Regions from separate parts of the Bacillus sp. GW823-FHT06B01 genome, predicted to be linked through region 2. Evidence: riboswitches for the same ligand, from Rfam matches in the RefSeq annotation. Region 2 holds a riboswitch; the other holds the start of a gene.

Region 1 (8,745 bases), on a different contig from region 2:
CAGCAATTGTGGGGATTACTCATATATTAGTTGGTATGAACATGTTTAGCCCTCTTTTAATCGATCCGTACTCTCGCATTTGGTTACCACTTGTTATTTTTGTAGTGATTTACTCGATTTACTACTTGATTACAGTTCAATTATATAAAAGAATTGTACTTCCGAAAGAGAAGTAATAAGTATATAATTTTTAACTATAGATCGTTCAATATTTTCGACTTAATAATTTAAGAATTGGATCAGAAATACTTAAAAAGACCTAAAACTAATTGTTATTGTTTTGGGTCTTTTATATTTAAAAACGCTGATTTTATTTTAGAATTTCTAGTCTAAATAGTTTGGAGTTTCATGTCCTTGTACAACAAAAAAGGGGAGTAAAAAGACATGAAAGTAGGAACTTATTTTATAGTGTAAAATGCTGAATTATCTACAGATACATTGCATTTAGTACCCATTTTCTTGTCTCGATATATGGACAAGAAAATGGGTACTTTTTAAAAACGGAATATACTAATTAAGTGTGAAATTAAAATTCAATTTTATATTAGTAACAAAAAATATTTATGAAGCATCTACTTTTTTGTCTCATTAGGAGGACATGAAGTTCTATACTTATGTTAATTTTTTTCGTCCTTATGTTGATGGGCATAGGAAAGGATTTCAAAATATAAAATAAGATTGACAATGCAAGATTACAAGTGTAATATTCAGTTACGGATTACAAATGTAATCCGACGGAGGTGTAATTTAAACTAATGAAAGAATTACCTAAAATTTCAGAAGCTGAGTTAGAAGTAATGAAAGTACTGTGGTCAAAATCTCCACAAACCGCAAATGAAGTGATTGAAGAGTTAGAGAAGAAAATGGATTGGAAACCCAAAACGATTCGAACACTAATTAATCGATTAGTTCACAAAGAAGCAGTTGCTTACCATCAAGATAAAGGGCGTATGTACGCTTATTATCCTTTGGTATCGCAAGATAGTTATTTACAAGTAGAAACAAAATCTTTGCTTAAACGTTTCTATGGTGCAGCATTTAAACCTTTACTTGTAAATTTCTTAAAAGAAGAAAAGCTGTCTTCAGAAGATATTAACGAACTTAAACGTATTCTGGATGAGAAAACTGAGGAAAATCAGAGGAAGGATAGATTATAGTGATAGAAAAATTTGTAAATATCTATCTACCTGCTTTTTTTGATTGGATGATTGAGACTTCCATTATGGCTAGTATATTAGTGGGCCTAATCTTGTGTATCAAGGTCTTGTTTAGAAATAAGTTAACGCCACGTTGGCAATATATGCTATGGATCATATTAATTATAAGACTTGTATTACCTTGGTCGCCAGATAGTTCCTATAGTATCTATTCTGTTCTTACTTACAAGAATGATGATGCATTCATTTCTAGGGGAAATCCTGTAGCTAAGTTTCTTACAAAAGAGAGTACGCAAGAATTAAAAGGTATAGACGATACAAAGGTTCTCACAAAAGAAGATACTTATACCTCAAGTTCAACAAAAACTGTTCAGACAAATAAGACACAAACAGGCATGAATAAAAAGCAGGATGGTGAGCCAATTCCGTTCTATACAATTTGTATATACATTTGGCTTACTGGTGTTATCCTTTTAAGTGTTGCTACTTTTATAATGAACAGGCGTTTATTACTTTACATAAAAAAACAACCTGTTATTACAGACGAGAAGATTGTCCAGCTTTTTGAAAAGTGTAAGCAATCTATGTCTATTCAACGGAATATCCCTCTATTTGTATCTGGAAAGGTTTCCAGTCCAACAGTGTTTGGATTTATTCGTCCCAAGTTGCTATTGTCAACTGTACATATGAAAATATTAGATGAGCAACAGTTACGATATATTTTTCATCATGAATTAGCTCACATCAAGCGAAGAGATGTTGGTGTGAACTGGCTTATGCATGGCTTACTAATTTTAAATTGGTTTAATCCCATTCTATGGTATGCCTACTCATGTATGCGGGAAGATCAAGAACTAGCATGCGATGCATTAGCTCTTACATGTATAGATGCAGAGGAGCGAATTGCGTATGGACATACTATTATTAGTCTATTGGAACACTACTCAAGTTATTATCAAGTACCAAGTATAGCAAATTTTAGTGAAAACAAGAGAGCGTTAAAAAGGAGAATTCTAATGATTAAAAAATTCCCAAAAAAATCATATCGTTGGTCTGCGATAGGGGCTGTGGCAGTTATTGCAGTTTCATCTGTATCCTTATTAAACGCCCGTGCTGATAAGCCGACTAACCCTGAGAAACAACAAATAGAAGTGAAAAATAATATGAAAGAATTAAAAACACAAACCGATATTCCTATACAGAAAATTGTAGAAAAAATGATTGGTACAAAAGAACGGGCAGATGCAGAATTTTTTGTTTCAGAGGGAGAGTATAATACTTTACTTAAAGAAGTTGGTTTGGCACGAAATCTGTTTACAAAAGAAGAATTTGAACGATTTATTGATTTAGAAACAGAAGCATATACTTTGGGTAAAAAAGTAAAGTTAGTAGGAAGTCCTGAAAAGTTAGATTCAGAAGAACAAAAAAAATATCAGAAAAACAGTGAAGAAATTGGACCATTTAGACAGAAAATTACTTCGGAATTTAGATTAACTAAAAAGGAAGCACAGAAATATGTTGATTTTCCAATTAATGCCCCAAGTTATGTGGTAAAAGGGTTTAAATTAACTGGAGAAGGTGTTACAACACCGAAGACTACTGGAAAAATGAATCCCGATTTTATTTATGAATATCAAAATCAAAGTAAAGATAATGTATATATTGTGCACCAATCTGCAGTTACTGATGAGGGAAAAGAATTCTCGAATAAAAGAGCGGAGTATAATGAAAAGGTAACAAATTATGAATTAGAAGGTACAAAAATAACCTTAGTTGAAAGTCTTGATACAGAGGAAACCTATAAAGTAATGCAAATGATTGTTCCTGCAAAAGGAAAGAATAGCGCTTATCAAGTCTTAATTCTTGCAGGTGATTTAAGTAAAGAAGAAACAGAGAAAATCATGCTATCCTTTTTAAAATAAAAATAGAGTCTCAGGATTTCGTCCCTGAGGCTCTATTTTTTTAACATAAACGAAACCATTAAGTGAGAAGAGAAATTGGTATAGTCTATATAATGAGAAAGTAAGATGAAATGTACTTTTGTTAGCTTGATCGAGGTGGAGAAAGATTATATGAAAAATAACAATTTAAAACATAAATTGAATCAAGGTAGATATATTATATGGAGAACAGGAGGGAATTAAGCTGGAAAAGCAGGGAAAATTCTACGGCAGTCTCTTTTCTGCTTTGAGGTTGAAAATGATTTTGGGAAATATGACCTCAAAATAATTCATCTCCTTTTTTGAAACTTAATATAATTATTCGTATTCGAATTTAATAGTGTGGCTTATTTATCTGCCCATGTTTATCCAATAAAATTGATAAAGTTCTATTATATCTGTCTATACATGTTGCAAAATATGAAAGAAAATATAATTTTGTAACATGTATAGCGAATTTTGTTTGACTTATGTTGTTTTTACAGGAGTGTAACAGAAAAAGCAAGAAAAGACCTGATAACAGGTCCGTTTTTGTCTTTGTTTTGGCATATAATCAATTATGTTGTTTCCCACGCATTAATATGAGCCAAGATGAAAGAAATAGGGAAACACCCTAATTTTTTTATTTCTATAATAAAATAAGATTATTAAGTCGAATGTGACAATAATAATTAGAAGTAATAAGTGTATAAGTGTATAAGTGCATCAGTTTTACCGTGTAATAAAGAATTTATAAAGACATCCCATTCTGTTCCATAGGGAGGCTCTGCCCAATTTCGTTGCAGTCCTAACACAATTCCATTTATGAAAAAGATAATACTTAATAGAATTCTTCCAACAAATAAGGCAGCTACTTTTAAATTCCAATGCTTTATCTTGATTACGTAAAGGATTGGAAAGAGCATAAGTATCCAAAAAACGATAATAAAAACTGTATTCATCAGTTTCTACTCCTTATGTTGATAATAAATTTATTATCCCGCTAATTGTAGGCTGACTAAAGTCTCACTTTATCTCTCCGTTTCAAAAAACTCAATCCATTCTCCGTCAGGACCAGCGAAGAATATGTAACGTGTTCCATCTGGTAATGTTTCAATTTCTTCTCCTAGTAGAAAGGTTACTTTTTGTTTCTTTAGTCTTTCGATTTCATCCTCTAATGAATCCACTTTAAAGCAAATGTGATGTACTTTTCCTTCTGCCGGAAGAGAAGAGTTGTAGCCTTCAATTAATTCAAGTATCGTTTCCTTCGATTCTTCCACACCTAAAAAAGCGAGTTTTAAGTCGGGATTCGGGTGACCCATACGTTTAATGAGCTGTAAGCCAACTACTACTTCATAAAATGAAATAGATGTTTCTAAGTTTGCGACCATAAGACCGACGTGTTCAATTCTTCTAACTGGCATGTAGATCCCTTCTTTCTGAAAATTATATACAATATGTTATTGAAAATTAAGAAAATAAGCAAGATAAAAACCTTACAAATTTTAGCGTGTTTTATGGTATAGTGAGAAAGTATGTTTGGGGAGAAGGAAGGAGATTATACGATGAATACACCTACTCAAACTCCTTCATTATCGGCAACGATGAAAGAGTGGCATTATGCATTAGCGTATGAAATTAAACATTGGAAAACGATAGGTGGTAGTAAAATTTCTATTATGAACGGTCGTTTTTTATATACAGATTATGAAAGTACAGTATACGTATTTCAGCTTATTTCGGAAGTAAGCTTACCTGAAGGTTCACCAATTCGAATTGAGTTTGATGGTGAGGAAGCGACAGGAGAAGTATTATCTGTACATGGATTAGAAATAGAACTGAAATTAAATGATTATATACAAGGTGAAATACGAGAAGCTGTTTTATACAGTGAACCGTGGCAATTGTTAGAGCAACTACAAGAGCGATTGAAAGAGGCACATAAAGATAAGTTAAAACGTAATCGTATAAAGCGTCTTGTTGATGGGACGAGCAGTCCGAAACATATTGAGAAGATGAAAAATCCGAAAAATGAATTGGCGTATCGTTCGTTTTACAATCCGACAACGTACGTGTGGGGACCGCCTGGAACAGGGAAGTCTTACAATTTATCACGTATTATTTCGGCTCATTATCAAAAAGGAAAATCGGTACTTGTATTAGCTCATAGTAATGCGGCAGTAGACGTATTAATGAGCGAAGTAACGAAGCAAATTGAGAAGAAAAAGAAATGGACACCTGGCGAAATTGTTCGTTACGGTTATAGTCAACATGAACATATACGAAATCATGAAACATTACTTACGTCGAAGCTAGTTGAAACGACGAACGGATCTTGGGGAGAAGAAAGACTCTATTTAGAAGAGACACGACAAGATCTTCGTGAAAAGATTTTATCATATAAAGCGACTTCTGCTGATAAGAAGCGTATACAAGAGATTGAAAATGATCTTCGAAAGCAAAAAGCGAAAATTAAAGAAGTAGAAAAAGAATACATTGAAAACGCGAAAGTAATCGGCGCAACTTTATCGAAATGTGCCATTGATTCCCTTATTTATGAGCGTACATTTGATTTAGTTGTCGTAGATGAAGTGAGTATGGCATATGTTCCGCAAATTGCATTAGCTGCTTCACTTGGAAAACGTATTGTCGTTTGTGGTGACTTTTTACAGTTACCTCCAATCGCGATGGCGAACCATGAACTCGTTCGAAAATGGCTCGGGGAAGATATGTTTTACCATGCCGGGATTGTTGAGTCTGTCAATAAATCAGAAGCACATCCGAACCTCTTTATGCTGCAGGAACAAAGACGTATGCATGCGGATATATCGAAGTTTACAAATTCATTTATTTATAAAAATAGAGTATATGATCATCCGTCTGTTTCAGAGCGTAAAGAACTTGCGCGATTGCAACCGTTCGCAAATGAGGCAAGTGTTTTATTTGATACGAGCTTAATGGGAGCCTTTTCGTTAAAAGACGCTGCTTCAGGTTCTCGTTTTAACATTATGTCTGGTTTAGTAGCGATGCAAATGATGTTAATTGGACTGTTAGATGGTGTTCAATCGATCGGTGTTGTTACACCTTACAGGGCACAATCCCGCTTTTTATCAACGTTTATTAGAGAAATGTTGCAGAGAACGAAATATCAAAACATACCAGTTTTAGCAGCAACGGTTCATAAGTTTCAAGGTTCTGAAAGAGATATGATGATATTTGATACGGTGGATAGTTATCCGCAAGAACGACCTGGTGTGTTATTCTTTGACCATAAAAACCATCGCCTCGTCAATGTAGCCGTAACGAGAGCGAGAGGGAAGTTCATTCAATTATCAGATTGCCATTATATGCGTAAAAACCTTTCGAGAAAACAAGCGTTATCACAATTAACGGCTCATATAGAACGTCACGGAGATGTGTATGATCGTACGACATCAAGACAATTGTGGGAACGAAAAATTTCGAAACGTTTACGCTGGTTTATGGAAATGAATCTTGAAGAACCGAAAGGGCTATTGAAAGATATTTTAGCTGCAAAACGAAAAATTATTATTTCACTTCCAAGCACAAAACAAGTGGATAAGCGAGTATGGCAAGCGTTAATGCGTACAAATGCGCAAATAACGGTGTATAGTGATGGACCAGTTCCATTGAAAAATGTAAAGTTACAAAGGCAAAACAAAGCATTCCCGTTTATCGTAATCGATGATGAAATCTTTTGGGCAGGGGCACCGCTCACATCTCAAATGATGTTTGAAGGTAGTACGGAATTTCCGTACGTATGTGCAAGACTGCAAGCACCAGAAACAATTGGTGTGTTAAAAGGGTTTTTAGATATTCGGTAAATTCGGATAGGAATTCCTTGACTTTTGCCTGGAATGAACTTAGAATGAAAATAATTTAATACAATTTTATGAAAATTCTTATCACGAGAGGTTGAGGGACTGGCCCTATGACACCTCGGCAGCGGATTCTTTATGAATACTGTGCCAATTCCAGCAAGGTAACTTGAAAGATAAGAAAGAAGCTCATTTTGACTGTATATACAGAAGCCTCTTTCTATCTTTTAGAAAGAGGCTTTTTTACGTGAAAATAAAAGGAGGAAGAAAAATGGGAGCGACAGGAGTAACGTCACAAAGAAAAACAATTGAAGAGAGTATAGAAAGAAATAAGGAAAAGTACATAGAAACAAGTCATAATATTCATGCGAATCCGGAGATTGGTAACCAAGAATTTTACGCATCAAGAACGTTAAGTTTGTTGTTAGGAAGCGCAGGATTTCAGTTGCAGCACAATATAGCTGGGCATGAAACAGGATTTATCGCGCGAAAAAGTTCAGGGAAACAAGGACCAGTCATTGCATTTTTAGCTGAGTATGACGCTTTACCAGGACTCGGTCATGCATGTGGTCACAATTTAATTGGCACAATTAGCGTTGCAGCAGCGATCGCGTTATCAGAAACGCTTGAGGAAATCGGCGGAGAAGTTGTCGTGTTCGGAACACCAGCAGAAGAGGGTGGGCCAAATGGTAGCGCAAAATCGAGTTATGTGAAAGCTGGCTTATTTAAAAACATTGATGCGGCGCTTATGATTCATCCGAGCGGAAAAACAGCTCCAACGAGTCCATCACTTGCGGTCGATCCACTTGATTTTCATTTTTACGGAAAAACAGCTCATGCAGCAGCCTCACCAGAAGAAGGAATTAACGCATTAGATGCGATTATCCAGCTGTATAACAGTATTAATGCACTTCGCCAACAACTCCCATCAGATGTGAGAATTCATGGTGTTATTACTGAGGGCGGAAAAGCACCTAATATTATTCCTGACTACGCCGCAGCAAGGTTCTTCATCCGCGCAGCAACGAGAAAAAGATGTGCGGAAGTAACAGAGAAAGTAAGAAACGTCGCACAAGGTGCAGCATTAGCAACAGGTACGAAAGTGAAAATTCATCAATTCCAAAATGAAATCGATGAACTACTCGTAACAAAAACATTTAATGACGTCGTAGCCGAAGAATTAGAATTACAAGGTGAAGACGTAAATCGTAAAGAAAGATTTGGCATCGGCTCAACAGACGCAGGAAACGTAAGCCAAGTCGTACCGACCATTCATCCGTACATTAAAATCGGTCCAGACGATTTAATTGCGCATACGAATGAATTTAGAGAAGCAGCACGTTCAGAATTAGGAGATAAAGCATTAATTACATCCGCAAAAGCACTAGCACATACAGCGTATCGATTAATTACGGAAGAAGGGCTGTTAGAGAAGGTGAAGGAAGAGTTTAGAGAGGTGCAGAGGAATCAAGGATAGATGGTTAAAGGGAGTGGGGGAATCCACTCCTTTTCTTTTTTGCGTAACGCTGATGCTAAGATTTTTTTGCAGTAAAATCAATGTTAGTGGAACTTTTTTAATCAAACTTTTTTCTAAATTAACATAAATACTTGCAACATTTAAATTAGTACTGTATAGTTCTAGTTATGACAAAGGTAAAATTAATGAATCAAAAACGTGTGATTGAAGTAGCTGCAACATTATTTTTAGAAAAAGGGTTTGCTTATACAAGTATGGATGAATTAGTACGTGTAAGCAAAGTTTCAAAGTCTAATGTGTATTATCACTTTTCTAATAAGGAAGTATTATTAGAAGGGGTCGTTGATTATTGG
Region 2 (8,745 bases):
TTCCAGTTTTCTTTCGCTGTTTTCACATCATCTTTGACTAGGTTTCCGTTTTCTTTACGGAAGTCGTTACCTTCTGGACTCTTTGCGAATTTCGCAGGAACCATTCCTTCAGCTGGAATAGCACCGTTATTTAAAATTGTTTCTACGTATGCTTTTTTATTCATTGCTCCGTTAATAGCAAGGCGTGCATGTTGATTTTTTAATGTTTCATTTTTTTGATTTAGTCGTAAGAATTGAATGCCAACTTCAGCGCGGTCTTTGAAGTTTGGATCGCTCTTATATTTATCAACAAACTCCGCAGTTAAAGCAACGCGATCAATTTGTCCTGAATCGTATAAGTTAACTTCTGTAGATTTATCTTTAACAACATTGAAGTTGATTTCTTCTAATTTTACAGTTTTAGCATCCCAATAGTTAGGATTCTTCTTCAATTGGAAGCTTTGCTCATGTTTCCAGTTATCTAATGTGAAAGCACCGTTGTAAATTAAATGATTTGTTTCTAAACCGTATTTATCGCCTTGAGACTTTAAGTAATCTTCATTAATTGGTAAGAATGTTGAGAATGTCGTTAAGCTTAAGAAGTAGGGAACAGGACGGTCTAGTTGTACTTCTAAAGTTTTGTCATCAACAGCTTTAATACCTAATTGATCAACCGGTAATTGTTTTTGGTTTATTTGTTTCGCATTCTTTATATCGAAGAATAAGAATGCATATTCAGCTGCTGTATCAGGATTTACGGCACGTTGCCAAGCGAAGACGAAGTCCTTTGCTGTAACAGGAGTACCGTTTGACCATTTCGAATCACGCAGGTGGAATGTATATTTTGTTTTATCGGGACTAACGTCAACCGACTCAGCAACACCAGGAATTGGTTTATTATCTTCTCCCATTGCATATAATCCTTCAAAAACATTGCGCATTACGTTCATGGATTCCCCATCCGTTGCTTTTGCAACATCCATTGTTGGAATTTCTGAAGCGAATGATAAGTTAATTGCCTGTTTATCATTTGCTTTCGCTCCGTTTGCATGATCTTTATTTCCCCCGCAAGCAGTTAGTAATAGACTTGCCCCTAAAACAGATGCAACAACAGGTACAACTTTTTTCTTCATTGTTCGTTCCTCCCTGAATGTGTTGTTCGTAACGTCATAATGTCCACGTTTTGAAGTGTATCTATAGAAGAAGAGAAAACCTATTATAAATATGTGCATGTAGGTAATCAGGTGTTCTATATGTATATACATGTTGAACTATAATCTATCGTTATATGTTTCAACGTAGTAGACGTTATATTTTGATGGTGAAATATTTTGTTTCTTTGATTATTTAGAATATTAACACTGAAAAGAACTATATGTCAATAATAAAATCGGATTATTATTTTTTAAAAATAATATATTAAAAAAGCGGATTTTCTCCTATTGAGAAATCCGCTTTTAATACATTTTTCCAATAAAACAATTGGTATGGGTAGGAAAACTTCAATTCAGGTTGCCTTTTATTTTTTAATTTGTGCCCATTTGAAGTTTAATTGACCTGCAAAGTCTACTTGCACAATTCCTTTCACGTAAGAACGTTCTAAATAAGATTCGCCTTTTTGGTAAAGAGGAGCGATAACAGAGTCTTTAAATAATATTTTCTCGGATGCTAGTAATGCTTCCCAGCGAGCTTTTTCATCACCGGCTAAAGTTGTTTTCACTTTTGCTATTGTTTCATCGAACTCCTTATTAGAGTAATGATCTAAGTTGTAAGGGTTATTCGTTGTAAAAAGCTCAAGGAATGTAATTGGATCTGCAAAGTCAGGGCTCCAGCCGTCAATTCCAATTTCGTAGTCACCTTTTAATAAAAGTGAAACTTGTTGTTTACGTGGTTGCGGCTTTATATTTACTGTTAAGCCATCTAAATTCTTTTCTAATTGTCCTTTTAAGAACTCACCAGTTTTCTTTTCAAGGTCACCGTCACTTATTAATAGTTCTAATGTTATTTTTTCAGACCCAAGTTCTTGTTTTGCCTTTTTCCATAATTCTTGAGCAGATTTTGTATCAACCTTTGTTAAATCGCCGTTTGCAGCACGGAAGTCTGTTCCGTCAGGTCCTTTTGCAAAGTTTTTCGGCACGAGACTAGAGGTTGGTGTAGAGCCGTCATTTAATAACGTATTTACAAAGGATTTTCGATCAATTGTTTGATCGATTGCTTGGCGTGCAGAAACGTTTTGAAGTACTTTGTTTTGTTGATTCATACGTAGAAACTGTACCCCTACGTTTGGCCGTTCTTTAAAGTTAGCATCCTTTTTATATTTATCAACGAAGTCAGATGTTAGTTTGATACGATCTAATTGTTTTGACTCGAATAAATTTACTTCTGTAGATTTTTCTTTTACGACGTTAAAATTGATTTCTTCCAGTTTGACAGTATCTTTATCCCAATAGGTAGGGTTTTTCTTAAATTTAAAGCTTTGCTCATGCTTCCAATCGCTTAGTGTAAAAGCTCCGTTGTACAAAATTGTATTGTCTTCTAACGCATACTTATCACCTTGTGCTTTAAAGAATTCCTCGTTAATTGGTAGAAATGTTGGGAACGCTGTTAAGCTTATAAAGTACGGAACAGGACGTTCTAATTCTACCTCAAACGTATGGTCATCAATTGCTTTTACACCAAGTTGATCGGCTGGAAGTTCTTTGTTGTTAATTTTTGTTGCATTTTTAATATCAAAGAATAGAAATGCATATTCAGAGGCTGTTGCTGGATCAACAGCTCTTTGCCAAGCGAAGACAAAATCTTTCGCTGTGACAGGAGTGCCGTTTGACCATTTTGAATCTCGCAGGTGGAATGTGTATTTCGTTTTATCGCCACTTACTTCATGAGATTTCGCAACGCCAGGGACAGGTTTGTTACCTTCACCAAGATTATACAAACCTTCAAATACGTTTCTCATTACTTGACCAGAATCAGTATCTGTAGCACGAGCTGTATCCATTGTTCGTATTTCAGTAGGTGAAGATAAGTTTAAAACCTGTTTACTAGGCGCCTCGTCTTTTGCATTTGCTCCACTTGCTTCGTTTTTATAACTACCGCAACCAGTTAATAAAATACTTACTCCTACAACTGATGCAATACCGGGTACAAACTTCTTTTTCATTTGATTTTCCTCCTAAATAATTAAGTTTGGATGATGATGAGGGAAATGAAAAATAAAAAATCCCTCTTTTCATATTGAGAAAGAGGGATTTTTACGTACAAGTTATGCACCCGTATATAAACGAAGTCCCTCATTCTATCTTTCAAGCACAATGCTTGCAGGAAGTGGCACAGTATTCAAAATGAACCTGTTGCCGAGGTTTCAAAGGGCCAGTCCCTCCACCTCTCTTGATACAATGAGTAAACGAATAAATTTTATTAATTTTTGTGTTTCTTTGATAATTCAAAATCTTACACCTTGGATAACGAAGTGTCAACCAATTGAAATATAGTTTAAATTTTCAGTTTTATTTAACGAGAAAAACCACTGCATATGGCAGTGGTTTTTCTACTAGAAGTTAAAGTTATCTGGATCTGGACCAACGCGACGATCTTCATTTAGAGCTTGAATTGCTTTCATGTCATCAGCACTTAATTCAAAATCGAATATATTTGCATTTTCAATAATGCGATGTTCTTTAATAGATTTAGGGATTGTTACAACTTCATTTTGTAAATCCCAGCGTAAAATAATTTGTGCAGTTGATTTATTATATTTTGTCGCAATGTCTTGTAATGTGGAGTTATCCAATAGTTGTCCCTGCATTAATGGTGACCAAGCTTCAAGCTGGATGTTATGTTCTTTACAGAAAGCGTGTAATTCTTCTTGTGCTAAACGTGGGTGGTATTCCACTTGATTGACCATTGGCTTAATTTCAGCGATTTCAAATACGTCTTGTAAGTGGTGAATGTGGAAATTACTCACACCGATAGCACGAACACGGCCATCTTTATAAAGTTTTTCTAACGCTTTCCATGATTCAGTATATTTCCCTTTTACAGGCCAATGTACTAAATATAAATCTAAATATTCTAGACCTAATTTTTCTAATGTAGTTTCAAATGCTTGAAGTGTTGTTTCATATCCTTGATCGCTATTCCATACTTTTGATGTAATAAATAATTCTTCACGTGGAACACCTGCTTCACGGATCGCTTGTCCAACGCCTTCTTCGTTTTGATAGATTGCTGCAGTATCGATGCTGCGGTAGCCATTTTTTATTGCTGATTTTACAGACTCAATTACTTCTGAACCATCTTCTACTTTAAAAACACCTAAACCGAACCAAGGCATTTTTACACCGTTATGTAATGTAGTATAGTCTTTTAAACTTGTTAAACTCATATTATTTCCCCCTAGCTTTTTTGTTTGTTGCTTCTACTGCTTTTTGAATTGCCTCTGAAAAATTATATTCATATAAAGCTTTGAGACCTTCAGCTGTGGAACCACCTGGTGTTGTTACTTGTTCGCGGAGGTTAGTTGGATCTTGCGTTTGTTCAAGCATAGAAGCAGAGCCAGAAATCATTTGAATGACAAGGTGTTTGGCAGTTGCTTCATCGACTCCATAACTTTTTGTTGCTTCAATCAAGCTTTCAGCAAAGTAATAAAGGAAAGCTGGTGCACTTCCAGTAACTGCAGTAAGTTGATGAACTTCTTCCTCAGTGCAAAGTTGCGAAGTACCAATGCCTCTTAAAAGCAGTTGCAAGGTTTCTTGATGCATCTCGTTTACTGATTGTCCTGTTGTATATAAGGAGATTGACTTCCCAATTTCAGCAGCTGTATTTGGCATAATCCAAGCAACAGGCGTGTCCTTAGGGAGTCTAGCTTCTAAATAAGATGGACCAATGCCAGCAGCTACCGTTACGACAAGTTGATTCGATAGTAACGGAGATAGCTCCGCTAATAATTCTTCATGTGCAGAAGGCGGCATTGCTAAAACAATCGTATCAACAGATGTAACATGCTGCTTCCAATCTGTTGTGATAGACACATTATATTGTCCTTGTAATTGTTCTAGCTTTTCTACGTTGCTGCGGTTAGAAACGATAATTTTTTCGATGTATTCTTTGCTTGTTTTAAGTAATCCGGAAAATATAGCTTCTGCCATACGACCAGCACCAATAAATAGAATTCGATGTTTAGTTAGCATATCCTTTATTCCTTTCTAGTGGAGATATGTTATAAAAAACGATACCATCTTTAAGAGAATTTTGTAAAAAGAAAAGACTTACCGTAGATGGAATGGATAACGAGAAGGAGGAAATTCATGGTAAAGGAAAGCGTTGTTCCTTATACTGGTGATAGGGAATTTATTATACATCTGGGGAGAGATGATCATGGTCAGAAGTCCGCTTTTTTTATTCATTTCCAGTATTATTTGCGTATTGGTTGGATTTTATATTCAATCGAGTTATATTGAAATTTTCGCATCGGTTATGGGGATTATTAATGTTTGGTTATTAGCGAGGGAAAAGGTATCTAACTTTTTGTTTGGCATGATTACGGTTGCGGTATTTCTGTATATTTTCATTACGCAAGGTTTATATGCAATGGCAGTATTGGCAGCCTTTCAATTTATATTTAATGTATATGGTTGGTATTATTGGATAGCATGTAGTGGGGGAGAAGAGGTAAAAGCAACAGTTCGTTTAGGTGTAAAAGGGTGGACTATTTATATAATCTTTATGTTAGTTACTTGGATTGGTTGGGGCTATTATCAAATCCGTTATCTAGAATCAACTAGTCCATATTTAGATGCTTTAAATGCTGTACTAGGATTAGTAGCTCAATTTATGCTAAGTCGAAAAATTTTAGAAAACTGGTATTTATGGATTTTGTATAACGTGGTTAGCATTGTGATTTATATTTCCACAGGTTTATACGTCATGCTAATATTAGCTGTTATTAATCTCTTTATATGTGTAGCTGGTTTACTAGAGTGGAAGAACAACTATAAAGTGAAACTTTAATCAGTGGGGGTTTTCTTCATCCCCCACTGATTATTAGCCTTCACCAATCGGACTTTTATGGGTAGTTGATCCTCCACCTAAATTCTTTGCTTTCGCTGAATTTTGAGGTGGGGGTCTTACTGCCCGTTAAAGCGGGATAAAAGACAGGGACATGTAAATAATTATATTTAGAAAACAATTGAAAGAGAAAAACCCCTGAAGCACATATGCTTCAGGGGTTTATTAATAGATTATAAGTTTATGCTTTTGTCATACCTAACAATACAGCGCCGCCGATAATTAAAACACTACCTAGTGCAATAAAGATCAATTGACGTTTTGTTTTCTTTTCACCTAAAAAGACAATCGCACCGAATGTTGAGATAACGATTCCAGTTTGAGATAATGGGAAGCTTGTTGCCACTCCGACACGTGGTAATGAAAGAAGTAAGAATAAGTTTCCAGTTCCCCATAGTAAACCAGATAAAGCATTACGGATTGCATATTTGTTAAATGGTTTATGTTTAGATGTCAATACAACCGCACCAACAAACATACCAACTGCTTGTGGTAAAATAGCAGACCAACCATCGATATTATACCAACGAATAATAATTACATATACAAGGTAACCGAAAGTAGAAACAATTAAAGTAAGAAGTCCTTTTTTCAATTGACCTGGTGGCTGTGCATTTTCTTTGTCATCTAGTGATGTGAATACAACACCAACTACGATTAATAGGATTGCAATCGTTCCCAGAACAATCGTTGTTGTAGTAGTCCACTCACGGAAAGCGATAACCCCAAAGATAGAAGTTGCAACAAGTTGCATACCAGTAGAAATTGTTACAGTAGTTGAAACACCTAGTTTTTCAACTGTTTTTAATTGGTTTACTTGTCCTAAAGCCCAGAATAAACCTGAAATAAAACCAACAATCAAGACTGTCATTGTTAAAGCTGGTTGAGTAAATACATACATAATTGTTGCGAAGAATAGAGCACCGATTGTCATACCTACCGTTTGGCTATATGCACCACCGCCCATTTTTACGCTTACTAATAAGATGTTTCCCCATGCAATTGCAGGAAGAAGCGCTAATAAAATGTCCATTACAAGACTCCCTTCGGTTTTCTATACCAATATAATTACATATCGTTCTAACGATCGGTAATGCCCCACTACTAGAGTAGAAGATTACCGATCGCTAAAACAGGATGAAGAATTCACGATATAAATGCGTTTTCATTTCTTCATTTTTTGAAACACCTCCATATAATAACAGGAAATTGCCTATTTTAGAAAGTGAATTCAAATAAAATGTATATTTTAATAAAAGGTAAAATTCAGTTATTTCCCGATGGTAAATTTTTATTTCCTAAGAAATAAAGAAGCAGCTTCGAAAAAGCTGCTTTAAGGGTTAGTAATTCTTTTGTTAATAAGCTGAATACATAGTAGAAATAGGAGTGACATACTAATAGTGATAACTACAAGTGTCCAGGCGAGCTGCATATTACTTGCATCAATCGCCATATAAATTGCAGTTGGGATTGTTTGTGTTTTACCAGGAATGTTCCCAGCAAACATGAGTGTAGCACCAAACTCACCGAGCGCACGAACAAAGCTCAAAATCATTCCGCTTAGTAAGGCGGGAAATGCCAGCGGAAGTGTGACGTGTAGAAAAACTTGATATTCACTTGCACCAAGGTCACGAGCACTTTCTTCAATTTGTACATTCGCAATAGAAAATCCTGTTTTTGCTGATTGGTACATGAGCGGAAATGCAACAACTGTAGAAGCGATGATTGCAGCAGTAGATGTGAACATAATGGACTGCTGCAATATTGATTCTATCCACATTCCAATGGGACTATTATTTCCAAAAATGATAATGAGAAAAAAGCCGATTACAGTTGGCGGAAGTACCATTGGTAATAAGAAAATAGTTTCTAATAGTACTTTATATCTCCATGAGGAGCGTGCTAACGCCCGTCCGATAATCGTCCCTAAAATTGTAACGATAATGGTGGCGCATGCAGCTACTCGTATAGATAGAAAGATTGGTGAAAAAATAGCATCAAAGCTCATGGCAATTATAATAGGACTGTAAATCCATATTTTTTAAAGATAGATTGTGCATCTTTTGACTGCAAATACTCATAAAATGAAGTCGCCTCTTTCTTGTGCTTAGATTCTTTTATAACACCTAAAGGATAGTGAATTGGCTCATGCGAAGTAGCTGCTGCTGTCTCACCAATCTTTACTTTGTTTGAAATAAGAGCATCTGTTTTGTATACAATACCAGCATCGACATTACCTGTTTCTACATATGTTAACACTTGGCGAACATCTTTTGTAAATACGATTTTATTTTGAATGTCATTCCAAAGATTTTCATGCGTGAGAGAAGCCTTTGCATATTTTCCTGCGGGTACAGATTCAGGTGTACCAAGTGCGATTTTCTTAATTTTTTCATCTTTTAAATCTTGAATTTTCGTAAGAGAACTATCTTTTGGGACAACTAGAACAAGTTCATTTCCAAGAAGATTTTTCCCTTCTTTTTCATTAATGAATCCTTTTTTTACAAGAGTTTGGAATTTATCTTCGGCTGCTGAGAAGAATAAATCAGCAGGTGCGCCTTGTTCAATTTGTTGTTGAAGTGCACCAGAAGCACCGAAGTTAAAAGAAAGTTTAATATTAGGTTCTTTTTCTTTATATTTTGTTTCAATTTCTTTTAGTGCATCTTGTAAGCTTGCAGCAGCTGATATAGTAAGTTCAAC

What was found. A riboswitch is a leader RNA that binds a small molecule or an ion and turns the genes downstream of it on or off. The one in region 2 is predicted to bind S-adenosylmethionine.
Region 1: another riboswitch for S-adenosylmethionine. It lies ahead of AC1Q8N_RS00535 (M20 family metallopeptidase); the one in region 2 lies ahead of AC1Q8N_RS27160 (peptide ABC transporter substrate-binding protein).

What each region holds. Positions count from the first base shown of each region.
Region 1 is NZ_JBXAHR010000001.1:94,928-103,672, forward strand. It holds gene AC1Q8N_RS00505 (FtsX-like permease family protein) at 1-176, shown strand, start outside; gene AC1Q8N_RS00510 (BlaI/MecI/CopY family transcriptional regulator) at 756-1,157, shown strand; gene AC1Q8N_RS00515 (M56 family metallopeptidase) at 1,157-3,079, shown strand; partial or broken gene AC1Q8N_RS00520 (hypothetical protein) at 3,674-4,038, opposite strand; gene AC1Q8N_RS00525 (VOC family protein) at 4,108-4,500, opposite strand; gene AC1Q8N_RS00530 (AAA domain-containing protein) at 4,612-6,921, shown strand; SAM riboswitch class I at 6,997-7,098, shown strand; gene AC1Q8N_RS00535 (M20 family metallopeptidase) at 7,187-8,392, shown strand; gene AC1Q8N_RS00540 (TetR/AcrR family transcriptional regulator) at 8,578-8,745, shown strand, end outside.
Region 2 is NZ_JBXAHR010000009.1:52,861-61,605, reverse strand. It holds gene AC1Q8N_RS27165 (peptide ABC transporter substrate-binding protein) at 1-1,112, opposite strand, end outside; gene AC1Q8N_RS27160 (peptide ABC transporter substrate-binding protein) at 1,499-3,139, opposite strand; SAM riboswitch class I at 3,272-3,376, opposite strand; gene AC1Q8N_RS27155 (aldo/keto reductase) at 3,530-4,363, opposite strand; gene proC (pyrroline-5-carboxylate reductase) at 4,365-5,168, opposite strand; gene pnuC (nicotinamide riboside transporter PnuC) at 5,356-5,988, shown strand; gene AC1Q8N_RS27140 (GRP family sugar transporter) at 6,227-7,078, opposite strand; gene modB (molybdate ABC transporter permease subunit) at 7,379-8,053, opposite strand; gene modA (molybdate ABC transporter substrate-binding protein) at 8,059-8,745, opposite strand, start outside.